Solitalea lacus: one gene and its partner. The protein of the gene in region 1 interacts with the protein of each later gene in a pairwise test. Links are inferred from orthologs where the notes say so. Each region holds a gene or a part of one and is shown on either strand. Other genes may lie near its edges.

What was found.
Region 2: the proteins of def (region 1) and L2B55_RS04355 interact in binary tests that used the Escherichia coli proteins (3 or more experiments, as listed by UniProt). The link is inferred for Solitalea lacus from one-to-one orthologs.

Annotation. Positions count from the first base shown.
Region 1 is NZ_CP091740.1:609,632-621,098, forward strand. What follows is about bases 7,949-10,727. They hold def (peptide deformylase), read left to right. Parts: upstream 7,949-8,927; coding sequence 8,928-9,527; downstream 9,528-10,727. Other genes in these bases: L2B55_RS02590 (DNA polymerase III subunit), read right to left, coding at 7,949-8,309; ruvX (Holliday junction resolvase RuvX), read left to right, coding at 8,406-8,828; L2B55_RS02605 (hypothetical protein), read right to left, coding at 9,617-9,817; leuB (3-isopropylmalate dehydrogenase), read right to left, coding at 9,952-10,727. In the rest of the region: hisS (histidine--tRNA ligase), read right to left, coding at 1-159; L2B55_RS02555 (low molecular weight protein-tyrosine-phosphatase), read right to left, coding at 241-705; amaB (L-piperidine-6-carboxylate dehydrogenase), read left to right, coding at 810-2,354; L2B55_RS02565 (hypothetical protein), read left to right, coding at 2,380-2,850; L2B55_RS02570 (energy transducer TonB), read right to left, coding at 2,935-3,411; L2B55_RS02575 (isovaleryl-CoA dehydrogenase), read left to right, coding at 3,602-5,266; L2B55_RS02580 (gliding motility lipoprotein GldH), read right to left, coding at 5,263-5,739; L2B55_RS02585 (PSP1 domain-containing protein), read right to left, coding at 5,740-7,128; more of L2B55_RS02590, read right to left, coding at 7,194-7,948; more of leuB, read right to left, coding at 10,728-11,025; leuD (3-isopropylmalate dehydratase small subunit), read right to left, coding at 11,174-11,467. UniProt on the Escherichia coli protein: Removes the formyl group from the N-terminal Met of newly synthesized proteins. Requires at least a dipeptide for an efficient rate of reaction. N-terminal L-methionine is a prerequisite for activity but the enzyme has broad specificity at other positions.
Region 2 is NZ_CP091740.1:1,015,797-1,026,947, forward strand. Bases 1,683-4,465 are described here. They hold L2B55_RS04355 (aspartate-semialdehyde dehydrogenase), read left to right. Parts: upstream 1,683-2,457; coding sequence 2,458-3,474; downstream 3,475-4,465. Other genes in these bases: L2B55_RS04360 (nuclear transport factor 2 family protein), read right to left, coding at 3,567-3,938; L2B55_RS04365 (transglutaminase domain-containing protein), read right to left, coding at 4,328-4,465. Also shown: L2B55_RS04340 (ABA4-like family protein), read right to left, coding at 1-113; L2B55_RS04345 (hypothetical protein), read right to left, coding at 122-427; L2B55_RS04350 (NAD-dependent epimerase/dehydratase family protein), read right to left, coding at 677-1,642; more of L2B55_RS04365, read right to left, coding at 4,466-5,455; nicotinamide riboside transporter PnuC, read left to right, coding at 5,774-6,460; L2B55_RS04375 (AAA family ATPase), read left to right, coding at 6,468-7,019; L2B55_RS04380 (DinB family protein), read right to left, coding at 7,069-7,575; L2B55_RS04385 (glycosyltransferase family 2 protein), read left to right, coding at 7,714-8,808; L2B55_RS04390 (4-hydroxy-3-methylbut-2-enyl diphosphate reductase), read left to right, coding at 8,858-9,703; L2B55_RS04395 (TonB-dependent receptor), read left to right, coding at 9,788-11,151.

The DNA of each region.
Region 1 (11,467 bases):
TAGGGTACTTAGGTTTTCCATCACCGGTGTTTCAATAGGCTGATAGCCGAACTTTTGGAAAACACGTTTAATAGTATCGAAAATATATGTTCTTCGGGCCACCTCAACAGGCGAAAAATCACGGGTTCCTTTTGGGATGCTTGGTTTCATTCGTTGTATATTATGGATGATAAGTGTTGAATGCTTATTTTAATGGGTAAAATTAGGTTAATTTTAAATTTCAGCAGGAAATGAAATATTTTAATTTCTAGCGCCTACTTGTATTTTAATAATTTCATTACAGGCATCTTCAATCTGCTTAAATACAGGGATAAAAAGAGATTCATCATACCATGGATCAGCGACCTCGCAATTTTGTCCTGGGATTGAGATATTTAGTAATAAATCCACCTTTTCTTTATCGTTATTATTGCGAGCCATCCTAAGAACATTTTTGTAATTCGACTGGTCCATTACGAAAATACGGTCAAATAAATCAAAGTCAGTAATCGAAAATTGACGAGCACGTAAATCGCTAATATCGATTCCAAAACTTTGGGTGGTTCTTTGTGCCCTTCGATCGGGAGCTTCGCCAACGTGCCAGTCACCAGTTCCGCATGAGTCTACCTGCCAGCTAAGTCTGTTCTTTTCAATTAAATCACGCATAATGCCTTCTGCCATTGGAGAGCGGCAAATGTTCCCCAAACACACCATTAAAATTTTCATGCAGCAAAGATAAGTGAAATGCTCTATTTTATTGATGAATAAACGTCTTTGAAGCTCTTCAATTCAACTCCTTTTTCTATTTTTATCTTATACCAATTCAAATTATGAACACTATAAATATCCCTTCAGTTCTGCAAGAACTGAATATCGAACAAGATAATTTAGCCTGGAGTACAGGCTTAACCTGGGGAGCGGATGCAGATGCTGAATCCAAAACCATTTATTCTCCTGTTGATGGTAAAGCCATTGCTAAAGTTTCATTTGCCAATGCTGAAAACTACGATTATGTAATTAAAGCAGCTCAAAAAGCATTTCTGAGCTGGCGTTTATTGCCGGCTCCTAAACGTGGAGAAATTGTACGTCAGTTTGGAGAAGAGTTAAGGTTGAAAAAGCAGTCATTAGGATCTTTGGTTTCTTATGAAATGGGTAAAAGTCTTCAGGAAGGTTTGGGAGAAGTGCAAGAAATGATAGATATCTGCGATTTTGCAGTTGGCCTTTCACGCCAGTTATACGGATTAACTATGCATTCTGAGCGGGCTCGTCACCGCATGTATGAGCAATACCATCCGTTGGGAGTGGTGGGTATTATTTCTGCATTTAATTTCCCTGTAGCGGTTTGGGCTTGGAATGCGGCATTGGCTTTGGTTTGTGGAGATGTTTGTATATGGAAACCCTCAGAAAAGACACCTTTGACAGCTATAGCCTGTCAAAAGATTATTGCTAAAATTTTAAACGATAATGGCATTGAAGAAGGGGTCTCCTGCCTCGTTATTGGCGACAGAGAAATTGGATCATTGATGGCCAATGATACTCGTGTGCCATTAGTATCGGCAACAGGGTCAACTCGTATGGGCAAAGCTGTTGGGGAAGCAGTAGGAAGACGTTTAGGGAGAAGTTTATTAGAACTTGGTGGAAATAACGCCATCATTATTTCAGAGCATGCCGATCTGAATATGGCTCTTCCCGGTGTGGTATTTGGAGCTGTTGGAACTGCCGGTCAACGTTGTACTTCAACACGCCGACTGATTATTCATGAATCAGTTTATGAGGCATTTAGGGCAAAATTGGTTAGTGCTTACCCCCAGTTACGAATTGGTAATCCTTTGAATGAAAACAACCATGTTGGTCCGTTGATTGATAAGCTAGCCGTAGAAAACTACCTTAAGGCCATTGAAAAAGCAAAAGCCGAAGGAGCAACCTTGTTGATAGAAGGTGGTGTTTTGAGCGGAAACGGTTACGAATCGGGGTGCTATGTAAAGCCTGTGATTTTTGAGGCGTCAAATCACTTTGAAATAGTGCAACATGAAACTTTTGCTCCAATACTTTATTTGATGAAATATAAAACCATTGATGAAGCCCTTGCGCTTCAGAATGGGGTGCCTCAGGGACTTTCATCTGCAATAATGACAACTAATTTGCGGGAAGCAGAAAAGTTCCTGTCGCATGCGGGTTCAGATTGCGGCATTGCAAACGTGAATATTGGAACTTCGGGTGCAGAAATTGGAGGAGCTTTTGGAGGTGAGAAGGAAACCGGTGGAGGAAGGGAATCAGGCTCTGACGCATGGAAAGTATATATGCGTCGACAAACTAATACGATTAATTACGGGACAGACCTGCCGCTTGCTCAAGGTATCAAGTTCGATATATAATTAAAAAGTTGATTAATTTTCGTCAATGAAAGCAGCCTCGCTTAATGAACTTAAAAAAGAACTAGTCGAATTATCGCCGGTACAGCTTACTGCCATTTGTTTGAGAATTGCCAAATACAAAAAGGAAAATAAGGAGCTGTTGACCTATTTGTTGTTTGAAGCGGATAATGAACCAGCATATATTGAATCAGTTAAACAGGAAATTGATGAGTACTTTGCCGGAATAACCAAATCTAACATTTACCTGTCGCTTAAATCAATTCGAAAAACATTAAGAATAACTAAAAAGTATATTAAATATTCAGGCGATAAGCAAACTGAGGCGGAGTTGTTAATACATTTTTGTAAGACATTAAAACATTCGGGGATTAAAATAGGATCAAGTACAGCTTTATTCAATTTATATCAGCAACAGCTTAAAAATATAAACAAAGCTATTGATAAGTTGCATGAGGACTTACAATACGATTTCAGACAAGAATTAGAAAGCTTATAATCAAATTGAATAAGCCTTAAATAATCAGATTGGATTTGGTAAAATAAAGAACGGCAGTCTACTTTGTAAACTGCCGTTGCTTTTTTAGCTCATTTTTAATTTAAAGTCAATTGGAAGTGTGTATTTAGCATTCACTCTTTTACCATAATGTACAGCAGGTGTCCATCTAGGCATCGCTTTAATTATTCGGACAGCTTCTTCAGATAAACCGTCTTTTAGTTTTTTTATGACTCTAATATCAGTTAGAGTTCCGTCTTTTCTAACTACAAATGATACAGAAACTCTTCCTTGAGTGTTTTTTTCCAATGCTCGCTGTGGATATTGAAGGTTTCTGTTGATGAAGTTCACCAATGCAGTGTTGCCTCCTGGAAATCTTGGCGGGTTTTCTACATAAAGGTATACATCATCGTCGCTCTGTTGTTGCGATTCAGTATGGTTGACAACAATTAGGGCATTACTATTAATAACATTAGTAGTAAAAGATGAACATAGCAAACAAGTACTGATTGCCAAAACGCCCAACACTGAACCTTTTTGGGAAAGAGATTTTAAGCTTAGCATTTTAAATAGATGGTTTAATAGTTTATGGTCCTAAAGTAATTGTTTTCGGATTGATTATCCTAACTATTATTAAAAAAACAAGAATGATAGTTAATGTTATGTGTGCTTCTGTTATTCTAATTTACTTTGATAATCTGCTTAATATTAATAGATTAGGAATGATTCTGGAAGGATTTTAAATCATAAGAAAGTGAATATTGAAAGGAAAATGATAGAGGGTTATAAAACCCATGATGTGTTTAACCAGCCTCCTCCATTGGAAGATTATAATCTCTATTTAACCAACCCAATTCTGAAGGGTTGTGTTGAGCAGTTTAATGCGTCCTGGGCTCATCTTCAACTAACTAAATTCGGTGCACAAATGGGAAGTTCGAAAGTAATACAATGGGGCTTTCTGGCAAACCAATTCACTCCTGCTCTAAAAGCTTTTAATCGATTTGGTTTCCGAATTAATGAGGTTGATTTTCATCCCTCTTGGCATGAACTTATGCATTTGGCAATGGCTAATCGCTTGCATAACCTGCCTTGGGTTGACCAACAGCCATATTGTCATAGTGTTAGGGCTGCACTTATGATGATGGCTTCGGAGGTTGAGTTTGGTCATCTATGTCCTATTTCAATGACTTTCTCTATTTATCCTGTGCTGAATAAACAGGCTCCGAAAGCTTTAAAAGATTGGTTGGGTAAACTATTGAGCAATGAGTATGATGCCCGATATTTGCCATTTGATAAAAAAAATGGTGTTTTGTGTGGGATGGCCATGACTGAAAAACAAGGTGGTTCGGATGTAAGGGCTAATACTTCATGGGCTAAATCAATAAATGATACGGACTTTCTTTTGACTGGGCATAAGTGGTTTTGTTCAGCTCCAATGGTGGATGCATTTCTGGTGCTGGCTCAGGCTCCTAAAGGTTTGTCGTGTTTTTTTATGCCTCGATATACTCCTGATGGTCAGCTTAACAATTACTCTATACAACGCTTGAAAGACAAGCTGGGCAACAGATCCAATGCTTCAGGAGAAATTGAGTTTACTGATGCTTACGCGGTTTTATTAGGCGAGGAAGGTCGTGGGGTGGCCACTATAATTGAAATGGTAAATCATACTCGCTTAGATTGTGCTATAGGCTCAACGGGGTTACTGCATCAGGCTACAGTTCAGGCAATACACCATTGTCAAAATCGCTCGGCGTTTGGCAAAAAGTTGATTAATCAGCCTATTATGCTCAATGTATTAGCCGATTTATGTCTCGAAACCGAAGCAGCCACTCAATTAGCTATGCGATTGGCCTTAGCATTTGATAATGAAAATAAATCAGAGCAGGAAGAGGTCTTTAAACGTATTGTTACACCTATCGCGAAATTCTGGATTTGTAAACGAACACCAGCAATGGTATATGAAGCCTTGGAATGTTTAGGTGGAGCTGGCTTTATTGAAGAATCTATCTTGCCTCGTCTTTACAGAGAGGCTCCTTTGAATGCAGTTTGGGAAGGTTCAGGCAATGTTATTTGCCTCGATGTTATTCGTGCAATGCAAACTCAATCCAATTCATTGAAAAGTGTTATTTCAGAGTTGGAGTTGGCTTTAGGAATAAATCCTCTGTTAGATAAATTTATTAGGGACTTTGTTAAAAAAAGTTCAGCTTCACTATTGGAAAATAATGAAGCTGAAAGTAGAACATTAGTTGAGCACATGGCGAAGCTATTACAAGCATCATTATTGACTCGTTATTCACCTGAGTATGTTGCAGAGGCATTTGTTGAATCAAGATTGGTCAACAATCACAGCCTTGTTGGAACCCTTTCTTCAAAACACAATTTCAAAGAGATTGTTAACCGGATGTGGTTGGGTGTTTAATTTTTGAATAATTGAATGCCCACATCAGATATCTCTTTTAACGGATCATCACGCATGAATTGCTCCAATTCAATCCGATATTGACCAGGTTTAGAGAAGTCAATCCCGTTGGTTATAAATATTTTTTTCGCTAGTAGTTTCCCTGTACCTGAACCCAGCCATTTACCGTCATTCTCAGCTAATTTAACCTCAACAATACGGGTGGTTTGCATCTTCCCATCAGGGTTTTTTACATACAGCCTGAAAAAAATATTCGAATATTTATAATCATCTGTATGCCTTAGGTTCAAATAAAGTGAATACTTGCCCGTCTGATCAAGTTTAACATCATATACGGCTTTGTCATTTGAAAACCAGCCTTTAGGATCTATGGTTAGAGTGTTATTATAAACAGCACTATCAGTGCAGGAGTATAACAGTGAACTTAATATAATAGCCAAAAGGCTGCTAAACAATAGTTTTGAACGAAACATTTATTGCTTGGTTGAATTATTGTTGTTAGTTGGTTTTTGATTATTCCGTTGTTGGTTAGGACGGCGCTGTTGGTTTTTATTACCCCCTCCTTGTTGTGGACGATTAGGTCCTTCTCCTTGTTTTGAGCTGCGTTGTTGTGGATTGTTGGACTGCTGCTGACGACTTTGTTGTTGCGGCTTTCCACCTCCTTGCTGTTGACGTTCCTGAACTGGTTGTTGCTCACGAGCCTCCTGACGAGGAGCGTTTGAATCACCTTTTGATTTTTTCTTTTTCTTCTTTTTCTTATTTTTCTCGTCGAGACGAGTTAATGAATCTTGCCCAACAACATTTTCAAAGTCAAATGCAACATCTTTTACTCCTGTTGTTGTAGTGGTATATTCAACTGCTTTAAGGTCAACAGACTTTTGGCCTTTGGCGTTTGAGGCTAAAATTTCTTTTACCTTACCAACTTCCAATGGAATCCAGTCAGTTACACCCTCATAGCTAAACCACATGATACGTTTAAAAATGTCGGTTTTTTGTAATCGGGCAAATCCTCTCTCGGTTTGTAAGCCAGTTACATTTTCCGGAATATCTTTAAGGGCGTCAATGTAAGTATCAAGTTCATAGTTTAAGCAACATTTTAGCTTACCACATTGACCTGCCAGTTTAAGCGTGTTAAGGGAAAGATTCTGATAGCGGGCTGCAGCTGTTGAAACAGTACGAAAATCTGTAAGCCAGGTTGAGCAGCATAGTTCACGACCGCAGGAGCCGATTCCTCCTAGGCGACTAGCTTCTTGGCGCATACCTATTTGACGCATTTCAATGCGAATTTTAAAGGCCTCGGCCATACGCTTAATTAACTCACGGAAGTCCACACGGTCATCAGCCGTATAGTAAAAAGTGGCTTTGGTTTTATCGCCTTGATAATCAACATCACTTAGCTTCATTTTAAGGCCGAGTTCAAGGGCCAAGGTACGAGCCTTGTGCATAGTTTCATACTCAAGACCTTTGGCTAATTTCCACTTATCAATATCAGATTGGTTAGCTTTACGGATGATTTTTTTGAATTCGGCGCTGTCTTTTACCCCTTTCTTTTTCATCTGCATACGAACCAGTTCTCCAGTAAGGGAAACATGTCCCAGGTCATATCCTCCCTGATTACCTTCAACGGCTACCATTTCTCCCATTTCGAGGTAAAAGTTACTAGGATTCAAGTAAAAATCTTTACGTGAGCCTTTAAATTTTACTTCAACAATGTTAAATGGTTTATAGTGTGATGGCAGGTCCATGTCGGCCAGCCAATCGTAAACATCAAGCTTACTACATCCTCCATCGGTTAAGCACGAACCATTGCTTTTGCATCCGGCCGGTGTGCATCCTCCGGTTGAACAGGTACTACATCCCATAATTTATATAATGAATAATCTGTTTGGGAAATTTATACCCAAACAGATTATGAAAATCTAAAAATTTAACTTCGCAAATAACGATTAATTTGCAAAGATACATCTAAAAATAAAATTTTAGGGTTAGCATTTCTTTCAACATGATAGATTGCTTCTTCAAAGCATTTTATCAACTTTTCGCCTTTTTGAATGCCTACCAACGCTGAGAACTTGCTAACGAAGTCGAGCTCCTCACCCTCTAAATAAATCATTTCCTTGGCCCCGTCTCCATATAACAAACAATCACGAATAATGTTCAATCCATAGCGGATGAAGTTTTTTTGACGTTCGCGCCCAATTTTGGCAAAATCTTCTACCCATTTTACAATTCCGGTTCCGTTGCCAGTATAACATAAGCGCATCCAATCGGCGAAACTGCCGGTTTCCTTGTTTTCTTCCTCATTGAAAATCGAGTAGGCTGTAGCCATGTTGCCATTTGATAAATAAGCAATACGATTCGCTTGTGCCGAGTCGCTCTGGTGGTTATCTATAAAGTGCTGTTGAATGTCCTTATTGCTTAGCTTATTGATTTTAATAAGTTGTGTTCGCGAAAGAATAGTATTCAGCATCTTGTCACGGTTTTCGGCTACTAATAAGAACAGGGTTTTATGTGCAGGCTCTTCAATAATTTTCAGTAATGAGTTTCCCTCATTACCCAAGAACTCAGGCAACCACATAATTAGTACCTTAAATTCTGACTCAAAAGGCTTTAAACTTAACTTTTGAATGATAGCATGGCATTCGGCAATAGGAATGTTAGGTTGCTTGTTTTCGACTTCAAGGTATTTTAACCAAGCATTCAAAGAAAGGTAATTGTCGGCTGATAAAGCCTTGCGCCATTCCTCAATTACATCAATGCTGGTTTCAACCTTGTTCGTTTTACTGGCAATAAACGGGTATGAGAAATGCAGATCTGGGTGAATGAACTTTTGGTATTTACGGCAAGAGGAACATTGCCCGCAGGAATCATCATCAAGCTTATTTTCGCAGGCAATATATTGCGCATAAGCAATAGCCAAGGACATAGCGCCTGAGCCTTCAGGACCCAAAAATAATTGTGCATGGCTAATCCGGTTTTCCTTTACCGATCTAATTAATTGTTCTTTAACCTCTTTATTGCCTTCAATGTCTTTAAACAGCATGCTGTAAAGTTCTAAAATATTTTAATGCAATACTAATTAATGCAAACACTCTTAATTATGCGCTACAATTTACACCTTTGCATTAAATTTTGGCTTATGGCACGATTGATGGCTTTTGATTTTGGTACCAAGCGTTTGGGTATTGCGGTAACGGATCCTTTGCAAATTATTTCTACTGCATTAACAACAATTCACCCAAAAGATGTGGTTGAATTTTTGAAGAATTACTTGCTGACCGAACAAATAGAAACTTTCATTGTCGGAGAGCCGAAGCAAATGGATAGCTCACCCTCAGAATCAGCTCGACACGTTGAAGCGTTCATTAATCTTTTAAAAAAACAATTTCCGCAGATTCCGATTGAGCGAATGGATGAACGGTTTACCTCCAAAATGGCCAGTCAAAGTATTGCCCAAAGTGGCTTGAAGAAAAACGTCAGGCAAAAAAAAGAATTAATAGATACTGTAAGTGCGGTCATTATCCTGCAATCGTATATGGAAAAGCGATCGTTTGGGTTCTAAAAGCACGGAAAAAAATCACGACGGTTTTTTGTACTTTTGCGGTTTGTTGAATTTCTACACACACAACCAAATTCAACACGACTTATAAGTACTAAATAGATGATATTACCAATTACCGCCTATGGCGATCCTGTATTATTAAAAAAAGCACAACCTATTGATAAGGATTACCCTGATTTATCAGGTTTAATTAACAATATGTTTGAAACCATGTATAATGCCAGTGGTGTGGGTATTGCTGCTCCTCAGATTGGTCTTTCAATCCGTTTATTTGTTATTGATGCAAAACCATTTGGAGATGATGACGATGATGAGGTAAGTGAAGCAGAATCAAAAGAGCTAAAAGGGTTTAAACGGGTGTTTATTAATGCAGAAATGCTTGAACAGACTGGTGAAAAATGGGCTTTTACAGAGGGATGTTTAAGCATTCCGGATATTAGGGAAGACGTGATGCGCCCGGCAAATATCAAGATTAAGTATTATGATGAGAATTGGGATGAGCATATTGAAGACTATTCGGGAATTGCAGCACGTGTAATTCAGCATGAATACGATCACATTGAGGGTAAATTATTTACCGATTATCTGAATCCGTTAAAAAAAGCTATGTTGAGAGGCCGTTTGGATGCTATTTCTAAAGGAAACATTAAAACGGATTATAAGATGAAGTTTCCAGTCAAGAAAAAAGGAAGAAGATAACAAGAAATATTTAATAAAATAAGAAGCGCAAAAGTTCAACTCTTGCGCTTCTTATTTTATATGAATTATATTCCTTGTAGCATACTTAATTATCCAATTGGTGGATTATGAACAGTTAACAATTCGATTGTTTTTTTTGTTCTTAATGTAAGAAATATCCGCCCTATTATGAGAATAATCGACAGAATAAGAAAAGTGTATTTCATAACTGTATGTTGATCAAAACAGGTTACACCTAGAATTAATAGAAGGAAGCCTGCAGGCGAAATGGCAGATCGTGATGTTTTCATTTTATAAACTGATTTAAGTTTGACTACCAGTAAGTATATCAAACTAAAGTTTCGTTACAGAGAAATGAAAGGTTATCAAAAAAAAATCCTGCCACGGTTGAATGGCAGGATTAAACTACTAAAATTGAAAAATTTTATGCAGTAACAGTTGCTTCAGAAATATAAGCAGAAATAATATTTCCAACAGAAGAGGTGCTTTGCGGATTTTCCGGGTTAACATCAACAGTTGACAAACCTTTATCGATTGAGTACTGTACCGCCTCCCGAATCAAATTAGCTTCTTCAAAAAGTTTAAAATAATCCAACATCATTGCAGCCGATAAAATGGTTGCAGCCGGATTAGCAATGTTCTTGCCTGCTGCTTGTGGGTAAGAGCCATGACAAGGTTCAAACATGGCGGTTTGGGCTCCAATTGATGCCGATGCCAATAAGCCAAGTGAACCCGTTATAACACTCGCCTCATCTGAAATAATGTCCCCAAACATGTTCTCAGTTAAAATAACATCAAATTGTGTTGGGTATACAATCATTTGCATTGCTGCATTATCAACAAATAAAAAATCCACTTCAACATCAGCGTATTGTGGAGCCATTTTCTTTACCACATCTCTCCATAATCTAGAAGTCTCTAAAACATTAGCTTTATCAACTAATGTTAGTTTCTTACGACGAGCTTGGGCTGCTTCAAATGCTAATTTGGCAATGCGCTCAATTTCTTCAACTGAGTACTCGCAGTTATCATAAGCAATTGACCCATCGCCTTTGCGACCTTTATCTCCAAAGTAAATTCCACCGGTTAATTCACGGTACACAACCAGATCTGCTCCTTTAATACGGTCTTCTTTTAAAGGTGATTTACTAATTAATGAATCGTAAGTAGTTACCGGGCGAATATTACAGAATAACCCCATTTCTTTACGAATCTTTAATAAACCTTGCTCCGGACGAACTTTTGCGTTCGGGTCATTGTCGTATTTCGGATCGCCAATGGCTCCAAACAAAATTGCATCAGAATCTAAACAGATTTTTAGTGTTTCATCAGGCATCGGATTGCCTGTTTTATCTATTGCAATGGCACCTGCAAGCGCTTCAGAATATTCAAATGTGTGATTGAATTTTTTTGCGATGGCATCTAACACCTTAATGGCTTGTGCTACAACCTCTGGTCCAATCCCGTCGCCGGAAAGTACAGCTATTTTCTTGTTCATAAACTTAAAAATCCCCTGTTGGGGACTATGTAATTGAATTAAAGTTATATGTATGAAGAGTATTTCTTCTTATATATCTAAAAGGTTACCCCTAAGGGCGGCCGGGGCTTCTCCCCGGCCTATCAATTAACCTTATGATGATGCTTGTTTAAAATTTAACAGCTTGGTGCTCGAAGGCTTCAATCCTGTCTTTAAGAGAAAGCAAGTAATCAATATCGTCAAAACCGTTAAGGAGGCACATTTTTTTGTATCCGTCTATTACGAAATTCTCTGATTTGCCTGTGTTTACCAATTCAATGGATTGGGTTTTCAGATCTATTTTTAGTTCGGTTGCTGGATCGGCAATTATAGCAGCTAAAATTTCTTGTAAAAACTCTTCAGTAACCTGAACCGGCAGTAAGAAATTGTTTAACGCATTGCCTTTAAAGATATCTGCAAAGAA
Region 2 (11,151 bases), 400 kb from region 1 along the record:
ATGAAGTTGAAAACTAAAATTGCAGTTTGTTTCCATTTGGGAACTACTATTAACATAATCCAGCCTATTAAAGCCAAAGTACTCGCAATTTGAAATATAGAAGATAAATCCATAGAGTTCTTTATTGTGTGTCGGTTTTTTTTCTGAACAAAGGTTTATAACTCCCCGATTTGGCAGGGCTAGCTTCGGTGCTTGTCTCTGCCGGAGATGCATTTTCTTTTTCAACTATTTCAGGAACAGGTTTGCTCTCTTCTTTTAAGCTAAACTCTAAGCGGAGCTTATTGAACCAAAACTTTTTTGTGTGATCAAAGCTTTTTTCACTCATTTGTTCATAGTGGTATTTTAGCTCAGTATACACTTCAGGTCGTGCCGTTCTCAATGCGTCAAGATCTATTTTCTTCTTTAAAAAAAACTCTTCAAAAGTCATCTTCCGGAAATAAAAAGGTATGCAGTTGCAAAATAACAAATCAATATGGAAATAGGAATCTGAGTTCAGACGGTTTTAAATATTGAAAATAGATGGCCATCTGTTGGTTGTTTGTTGTTGAAAGCTGCTAACTGATTTTGTTATAAAAAAGGCCGGTTTCTAAGAAAACCGGCCCGTATAATGGGTCATTGATTAGCGAATGGATAATGCAAGTAATTGAAAAATTATCTGCTTTTTATATCGTATCGATTATTTTACTAACTCTGAGTGAGCTTTCAAATTGCTAATCATATCACTAGTCATAGCCGCTAAATCAAATTTATGGTTCCAGCCCCAGTCTTTGCGAGCATAGCTGTCATCAATGCTTTTTGGCCACGAGTCGGCAATTTGTTGACGAGGGTCGTTAGATCCATACGTTATCTGAAAATCAGGAATATGTTTTCTGATTTCATCTGCCAATTGTGCTGGAGTAAAGCTAGTTGCAGCAACGTTATAGCTCGAGCGGATTTTAACTTTTTCCGCTTCAGCTTCCATTAATGAAATGGTCGCATTAATAGCATCATCCATATACATCATCGGTAGCTCGGTATTCTCCGATAGGAAACATTCATAAGTGCCATGTTTCAATGCCTCATGGAAAATATGAACGGCATAGTCCGTAGTTCCACCTCCAGGTTGAGATTTCCAACTGATAAGGCCTGGGTAACGTAAGCCGCGAACATCCAAGCCGTACTTTTGGTGGTAATATTCGCACCAACGCTCTCCGGCTAATTTACTGATTCCGTAAACCGTATTAGGGTCCATGGCACAGTATTGAGGAGTATTCGTTTTTGGCGAATTAGGTCCGAAAACGGCAATTGAACTAGGCCAGTAAACTTTGTTGATCTTATATTCTAATGCATAATCAAGAATATTGATCAAGCCGTCCATGTTCAACTCCCAAGCACGTTTAGGACGCTGCTCTCCGGTTGCCGAAAGTAAAGCTGCTAAAAGATAAACCTGTGTGGGTTTATACTTCGTTAAAATGCTTTGCAAATTGTCTTTGTCAAGCACATCAGATATCTCAAACGGTCCGGCGTTTTTAAAGTCATAATCAGGTTCTTTAATGTCTGTGGCCACTACATTCGAAGCTCCGTAAATGCTTCTCAGGTTGGTCACTAACTCAGTGCCTATTTGTCCGTTAGAGCCAATAACTACAATCGTTTCAGTCTTCATATTCCTGAATTGGTTCTTTGCAAATGTAGCTTTTCAACCAATAGGTGAGAAGTAAATGAAAATCATTTTGTTAATAAGGTTTTATGCAGAATTTTTGATGCTTTAAAATTTTTTAACAATGTTTTATTAGGTGAAAAATGTGGTTGACCTACAGCATTATAGCTTGGATAAGAAGGCTTATTGACATGAACAAGGCATTTAATTTAGTTTTTTATCAAGAATTACTTTCTTTTTGTATGATTTTACTTTGCATGATGTGCTAAACGTTTCAATATAAATAATGTGTGGCTCCATGATCGCGGACAGCTATACTGGTTATTAGGGCTATACTATTTTTTCTGGGTTTTGCCTGTCCATCAAAAATCTTAATAGGGGTGGCACTTGTTTGGCAATACAGGGAGTGCCCTTTCTACAATTGGAATAAAATAATGCTAAAGGTTGGGTTAATTCCGATTGATCAACAATAAGGTAAATGCGTAATTGGTTAGAAGTTGAAGGATTAAAATTTAACTGTACGGAATATTTCCATAAGTGCTGACTGTTAAGTCATTAGGAATTGAAAGAATAGCGCTTTGAATAATCTATTTTTTTTATTTGCAATTATGAGGGATAATTTGAAAATTATTTACTAAAACAATTGTTTTATTATAAATTTGATTAAAAACGATCGTTTTGATAAAAATATTTCAATTGAGAGTGGGCGTTAAGGTTTAAAAATGTTATTAAAATACTGAAAATGTTTTTCATAATTGGTAATATTGCGGCTGATGATGTTGAGTAAAATATCAAGTTAAAATTAATTAAACAATAGTTAAATGAAAGTCGCAGTAGTTGGTGCTACCGGTTTGGTGGGCACGAAAATGTTACAAGTTTTGGCGGAAAGAAATTTCCCTATATCTGAATTGATTCCGGTTGCTTCTGAAAAGAGCGTTGGTAAGGAAATTGAGTATAAGGGTAAAAAGTTCAAGGTTGTTTCAATGGAAGATGCTATTGCGAAGAAGCCTGAGATCGCAATCTTTTCGGCTGGAGGTAGTACCTCTGCAGAGTTTGCTCCTAAATTTGCCGAAGTAGGAACTACCGTAATTGATAACTCATCAGCTTGGCGTATGGATCCAACCAAAAAACTGGTTGTTCCTGAGGTTAATGCAAATGTGTTAACAGCTGAAGATAAAATTATTGCCAACCCTAACTGTTCAACCATTCAAATGGTGGTAGCATTAAAGCCATTGCATGATAAATATAAAATCAATCGTGTTGTGGTTTCTACTTATCAGTCAGTTACCGGTACCGGTGTTAAAGCGGTTGACCAGTTGATGGAAGAGCGTCAAGGTATTAAAGACGGTGTTAAGGCTTATCCTTATGAAATTGACTTAAATGTAATTCCTCAAATTGATGTATTCCTTGAAAATGGTTACACTAAAGAGGAAATGAAAATGATAAAGGAAACGAACAAAATTATGGGCGATGACAGTATTAAAGTTACTGCCACTACTGTTCGTATTCCAGTAATGGGTGGTCACTCAGAGTCTGCCAACGTAGAGTTCGCAAATGATTTTGATTTGGAAGAAGTTAAACAATTGTTAGCAGCAGCTCCAGGGGTTGTTTTGGTTGATGATATTGCCAATTTAAAATATCCAATGCCTAAAGATGCACATGATAAAGATGATGTATTTGTAGGTCGTTTACGCAGGGATGAATCGCAGCCAAATACCTTAAATATGTGGATTGTTTCAGATAATCTTCGTAAAGGTGCAGCGACCAACGCAGTTCAGATTGCTGAATACTTGCTAAAAAGCGAATTGGTAAAAGCCAGTTCAAGCATTGAAGCATAGTTGAAATATTATTACAGTTATAAAGGCGTTAGAGCAATTGCTTTAACGCCTTTTTTCTGAAACCTGAAAAGCGTTAGCAAGTAAAAAATCGCCTATTTATGCTGGAGCCAACTCGAATGTCGTGCAACAACCTGCCATTCGTTATTTTTCTGAATCCAAACATCAGTGAGTAGAAAATCTCCACTCCAATCCTTGTTTTTGGCCCATGCCTCCTGATGAAACCAAATGTTTAATACAGCAGTTTTGTCATATACGCGAACCATCAATTGATCAAACCGAAAATCTTTGCAATCATAATGATGCATGGCTTTGTTTATCCAACCCTCTTTGTTTATCAGTTCGCCCGTAGATAAGGAGCTTGTTAAAGTAAACTCGTCGGCAATTAGTTTTCGGGCAGTAGCCTCATCTTTATTTTTCCAGGCATTCATCCATCTTGTTTCAAGGGCCATAAATTGCTGTTCCATAGCATTAGTGTTTAGTGACCGGTAATGATGCTTTCTTAAAAAGAGCTTTGGTTGATGAGGAAGCTCATGGAATATATGTAAGCTTCATTTTATCATGCGTTAACGATGAATACACAATAAAAACCTGGTTATCATGTTCAACCGCTATATAAAGATATTAATTTAAAGGAAAGTTCAAAGTTTTATTACCTTTTTAGCGATACTTTTAACTTTATTGTCAACATATATGTATGTATAATGTGTCGAGATATGTGCATTGACAATAAAAGCTTTTTTATGGATTGTTGAGCAACAGGTATAGGTATTAATTTAATCACAGTAATTGGGGCGGATAGTTCAGGGCTTTGCGGTTACGGCAAAGCCCTAGTAAGTAGTATACGTGAAAGCCTTTAAGGAATTTGCCAAAATATATTGGGGTTATTCGTTTTGTAGTTTGTAAAGATTGTTCCTGTTTCGCTATTTTTCTGCGATTCTTTATCAGGTTTTTGTTGATATGCATCTAGCGGTAATAATTCAACATAACTAACCTTTTTGCCATCTGCCCATGTCTCTGTGTTGTATTCACTAATTAAAGGACACTTAAATCGGTATAAATTTTTAGCCATGTAAGTATATAAATAATTATCCTTTGTAGTAGTTGACTTATTGTTCCAGTTTGCATCAGCATTAAGTAATAAAGGTTTGCCATACACAAGTCGTTCTCTTACTTCTTCAATACTTAATAAATCTCCATATTCGTTCATTACATAAGCATTATTTGTTGGATCGACCCAAATCCATTTCTTCTTTTCTTCAAGATAAACCATGTTGATTACATGACAATCAGCAAAAACTGAATCTTTAGGCATACACGTAACAAACCTTGATTTTATTCCTAAGGAAAGATAGCATTCATTTAAAACGGTTGCTAAGCCTCTGCAATTCAGGCCTCGTACTTCTTTTTTGCACTGGTTAATCATACTCAGTGCATTTTTTACAATAGGATTTTCATGATTCCCATCGTGTGGAATTAAATTATGTATCCAATGCAGCAGGTTCAATACTTTCAACGTTTCACTACCCTGACCAGCTATCGAATCCAATTTTAATTCCTTTCTTAAGGCTATCAGGTTTGGATTGTTTTTGTCCTGATATTGAAACTGAGGAATTGTTCGGGTGTCTTTTGTGTTGTATTTTTCTGCCGATTTCAACCTGTCTAAATAGCTTGGCTCATACTTTATTTGAGTAAAAGCTTTTACAGAATCATTGAGTAATATAACAAAATCGAACCTGGTGTCAGTTGTAACTTTTATAGTTATTGAGTCCCGGTCCGTGTAAAAAGTAACGTTTTCACCTTTCGATGATGTAGTATAAACATCCGGGTTAACCTTTGGTGAAATTGTCCAGGCGTTTTTTCGGAACTGGTTTCCATCACGAATGGAAACAGACGTTGATGTTGCTCTTATAACCTTAGTTTGTCCAAAAGTAAACTGTCCGATTATTAAAAAGGCTGTAAATAAAATAGTTGTCTTCTTCATAGTCATTCTATTAATATGTGGTATTTATTTAACATGATGCATAATGAGTCCCTAAGCAGAATTGTCTTTGGGTTTCCATTAAAAGGGGCCTTTAAATTTAAAATGGCTTAACATCTTCAATTTTATTGTTGGTAGAATCAGGAAACGCTTTCACTTGCTAAATTAGCTTTTTTGATCAGATTTTCTTGCTGGTTTCTTGGGGCTTTCTAAAGAATGATTGTACTGCTGAAACCTATAGATTTGCATAGTTTTACTAATTTGCTGATCAAAATACGCAGATGTTGGCAACATCATTATTGTCACTTATTTTTGTTCCGAATGGATAGGATCGATTTCTTTAGCATTGACCATATCTGGTTTACCATTTTAGGGTATCCCATGAGTCATATTGAATTTTGGGGTACCATTGCCGGAGCCTTAGCCGTGTGGTTGTCTTCTAAAGCCAATATTTGGAGTTGGCCGCTAGGGCTAATCAATGTGGTCCTGTTTTTCTTTATCTTCTATCAAATTCAATTATACCCTGATATGTTCTTGCAAGTGTTCTTTTTCATTACCAATGTTATTGGCTGGTGGACCTGGACTCACCCTAAACCTGAACAGTCTGATCATAGGCACGAACTGAAGGTTAGTTATACTCAAGCAAAGTTATTGTTAATGTTACTGGGCCTTGGACTGGGGGCTACCTATGCAATCGGTCACATGGCGCAAAATCTGCACAACTGGTTCCCAGTTATCTTTAAGCAGCCTAGCGCTTTCCCTTATCTCGATTCATTTGTTTTATCGTTCAGTATTATCGGCACATTTATGATGATAAGGAAAAAGATTGAATGCTGGATTTTATGGATAGCTGTAGATGTAATTTGTACCTATATTTATTATATAAAAGGAGTAAAACTTATTTCCATAGAGTACTTTGTCTTTTGCATTATTGCAGCGTTTGGTTACTGGTATTGGAATAAGGAATATAAATCCTATAAAGGTCAAGCAAGCGCTGTTATTAACTAAATTGTCTTTGGATAAAAAAGCATCATTACCAATAATAAAAATTTGTATTTACGGACCTGAAAGTACAGGGAAAAGTACTCTGGCCGCTTATTTAGCTGTGAAATTTGAATCGGTTTGCGTGCCGGAAATAGCTAGAGATTTTATCACTTCCAATGATTTTACCGTTGAAGATATTGTGGAAATTGGAAGAGCGCAAACCGAAGCGGTGTTAACCCAAAGTGCTACTGCAAATAAATTCTTGTTTTGTGATACTGATTTGATTACAACCCAAATTTATTCAGACTATTATTTAGGGGTGATACCTGAGGAACTTTATGAGCTTGAGAAAAAAGTAAGTTATGACCTTTATTTCCTTACAGATATTGACGTTCCCTGGGTGCCAGACGGCTTGCGTGGCTTATGGCATAACAGAGCTGAAATGTTTGAACGCTTTAAATCCGAACTGGACAAGCGAAACATTAAGTATTACCTTGTTCAAGGAAGTTTTCAGGAACGCCAGCAGTTTGCGGTGAATATAATCAGGGAGCTTTTTGACGAGGAGAATACATTATATATATGAATGATGAATAGTTTTTAAAGTTATTCATCACTCATAAATCAATAATCATTTATAAATAGCAGTCAGTAATAACGTTTTTATGATGTTTGGCATGACCAGCTATAATGTAGCCAAGGGCTAGAGCTGTACAAGGCTGACTACTGCTTATACCCTGACGAGTTAGCTCTTCTTCATCCATTGCGTTAAATAGGCTCAAAGTTGAATTTCTCACCGATTTAAACTCATCAACAAGGCTTTGTAATGTTCTTTTGCTAGTTTTTGCGTTTTCAATAAATTCATTTTCATCAAAGCTTGGCAATGGGGTAGTATCGTTTCTTGAGAAACGTAAAGCACGGTAACTGAAAATACGTTCTGCATCAGTGAGGTGAAGTAAAACTTCTTTTAGTGACCATTTGCCCTCAGCATAAGCAAAGTCTCCTTTGTTTTCAGGTAATGAATCAATAAAGTCAAATAATTCTTCAGTATTAGCCTGTAAAGCTTCTTTGACATTGTTGTGCTCAACAAGGTCTATGTAGTGTTCAAAGTAAAGTGCGTAGGTTCCTTCTTTCGGTCTCATGATAAGCGTTTAGTTATTCGCCAAAGATAAAGTTTGCCATGAGTATGACAAGCTAAAAAGCAAACAAAATGCGTAGTATTTGGTCAATATAATTAATTAATTTGCGTTTGATAGGATAGGACAGTTAAACACATTCAAATGATTTCAGTACTTACAGCCGTAACCGTTTTTTTGGTCATTCGCTTTTGTGTTACGTTGTTTAACTTTATTTCGAAACCCAAATTGTCAAGGTCGCCACGTCATTACAGCGACTTTGTTTCTATTCTAATTCCCGCCAGAAATGAGGGTGATTCGATTTTACCCGTTTTGGAGTCAATAAAAAATCAGGATTACCAGAATTATGAAGTGTTGATTTTGGATGATAATTCATCCGATAACACTTATGCATTAGCCGAGGCATTTGCTCAAACCGATAGCCGTTTTAGGGTTATCCGCGGAAATACATTGCCTCCAGATTGGCTTGGGAAAAACTATGCTTGTTACCAATTATCCAAAGAAGCCAAAGGTGATTATCTGTTATTTATTGATGCGAATGTAATGGTTCATAATCGTTTAATTGATAATGCCTTGTACAGAATTAAGGTTTTTAAATTGGGGTTATTGTCCTTACTGGTCAATCAAAAAATGCTTTCATTAGGCGAGCGATTGGTGGTCCCTTTGTTCAATTATGTCTTGCTAACCACTCTTCCTTTACGGTTAGTATCATTGACTAAGTCGCCTATTTTTTCTGCAGCCAGCGGTCAGTTTATGTTCTTTGATGCTCATAATTACCATCGTAATCAGTGGCATGAACAGGTAAAAACATTTCCAGCTGGCGAACTTGAGATAATGAAACTTTTAAAAGCAGCCCGTTACAAAGGTGAGGTATTACTTGCTGCTGGTTTTGCAGATTCCAGAACTTATACCTCTTATTCAAGTGGTATTTTGGGGTTCAGTAATAAATTGCTTGCCGGTTTTAGTTATAGCGTTATATGGCTTTTGGTTTTCTTATTATTGGTATTTTTTGGCTACAGCCTGCTATTGTTGTTACCACGGTATGAACTATTAGGTGTTGTGATTTTTTTGATCATAGGTATGCGCTACATGGTTTCACTTATGAGTCACCAAAATGTGGTACTTAATTTTCTGCTACATCCTTTCCAAATGATAACCTTGGTAATCATCAGTATACTTTCAATTCACATGTATTTAACCAAAACCATGATTTCCAAGGGACGCTATATTTTGCGTTAGGTAATTGTGAATAGTTTTATCTTTGCAAAAAAAATAATTCACTGCGATAATGCTCAATTTAAAAGTTGATATAGATAAGGAATCAGGTTTTTGTTTCGGGGTGGTTTATGCCATTGATATGGCGGAAGAAATTCTTGATGAGCAAGGTTATCTGTATTGCTTGGGAGATATTGTGCACAACGATGAAGAAGTAGCTCGTTTAAAAGCCAAAGGCTTGCGTATTATAGATCATGAGCGTTTAAAAGAGTTGCAAAATGAAAAAGTGCTGATCAGGGCACATGGAGAAGCACCGGAAACTTACCGATTGGCTGTAGAAAATAACATCCAATTGATTGATGCCTCATGTCCGGTTGTGCTTAAATTGCAGAATCGCATTAAAAATACACATGACAGTAATGAGCCTATTCTGATTTACGGCAAACATGGGCACGCTGAAGTGATCGGTTTGCATGGTCAAACAGATGGCAAGGCATTAGTGTTTCAGGATATTTCTGAATTGGATGGGGTGGAGCTTCCCAAAAAGTTTTCTTTATATAGTCAAACAACCAAGAGTACCGATAACTTTTATAAGATAAAGGATGAATTGCTTGCCCGTGGTTATGAGGTGAAAGCCAATGACACGATTTGTCGTCAGGTGTCAAACCGAGATAAAGACCTCCCTGAATTTGCTTCGAAGTATGATAAAGTGGTGTTTGTTTCTGGTAAGAAATCGTCAAATGGGAAGGTTTTGTTTGAAGTTTGTCGAAAAACTAATCCTAATACGTTTTTTATCTCCTCAGTTGAAGAAATTGATGCATCATTGTTCACTCAAAATGACAAAGTAGGAATAGCGGGGGCTACATCAACTCCAATGTGGTTAATGGAAGATGTAAAGAAAGCACTTGAGGCGTTATAATGTTTCAGGTGTAAAGAAAAAATAATGAAGATGAGAACGAATGCAATGGTTATCAGTTCTCATCTTTGATTTTTTATCCAACTTATGAACCAGTTAAAACGTTTACTTATCCTAGTTTTAATTTTTACACTCGCTCAAAATACATTTGCTCAAAAGGGCATAATAAAGGGTGTCGTAACTGATGTGTTTTCGAATGAATCTTTAGCAGGGGTAACCCTTCTGATTCAAAAAACAAATAAAGTTACCGTTACAGATAGTATTGGGAGGTTTACTCTTGATAAGCTTACCCCCGGATTTTACAATATTTCAGTTACCTATATTGGTTATAAACCAAAAACAATTCATGAAATTCAAGTTACCAATGCCAAGGCAACCATTGTAAATATCACTTTAGAGACCGATGCCAAAAGTTTAGGAGAAGTGGAGGTTCGCTCTAGTTCTTATAAGTCTGAAGAAACGCCGTTGTCGTTAAGAACGATTGGGGTTGCTGAAATTAAGCGTAATCCGGGTGGGAATCGAGATATTTCCAAGGTGGTACAATCTTTACCAGGCGTGGCCCAACCGGTGAGCTTTAGAAATGATATAATTATTAGGGGAGGCGCTCCAAATGAGAATCGATTTTTCTTGGATGATATTGAAATCCCAAACTTAAACCACTTTACCACTCAAGGTTCATCAGGTGGTCCAGTAGGGATGATAAATGTTGATTTTATTAACCAGGTAGACTTTTATTCGGGAGCCTTTCCTGCTAATCGTGGGAATGCATTGAGCTCGGTATTTCAATTCAGGCAAAAAGATGGTCGGAGTGATCGTCAGTCAGGAGCATTAACAATTGGTGCCTCTGATTTTGCCATTTCTGCAGAAGGGCCCATTTCACAAAAGACTACCTACTTGGCTTCTTTTCGTCGATCGTATTTGCAATTCTTATTTAAAGCATTTGACCTGCCGTTTTTGCCAACGTATAATGATGCTCAGTTTAAAATTAAAACCAAAATCGACTCAAAGAATGAGCTTACTTTTATTGGCTTAGGAGCAATTGACAGATTCGCCCTAAATACACAAGCTAATGATACGGAAGCTAAGCAATACATTTTGGCAAATCTTGCAACCAATACTCAGGATAATTATACTGTTGGAGCTTCATACAAGCATTACAGAACCACAGGATTTACGACGCTTGCAATCAGTAGAAACTACTTGAATAATAGGGCGGAGAAATATTTTGATAATAATGAAGAACTGCCAAAGAAGATGGATTACTCATCCAAAGAAATTGAAAATAAACTGCGGTTGGAACGCTCAGATAAATACAATGACTGGAAGGTTTCTTATGGAGCTAACATTGAAACAGGGAGATATAGCACTGAAACCTTTTATTTAAATCCTTATGGCCCGACAGTTAATTACAGTTCAAAATTGGATGATTTAAAATATGGCTTTTACGGCCA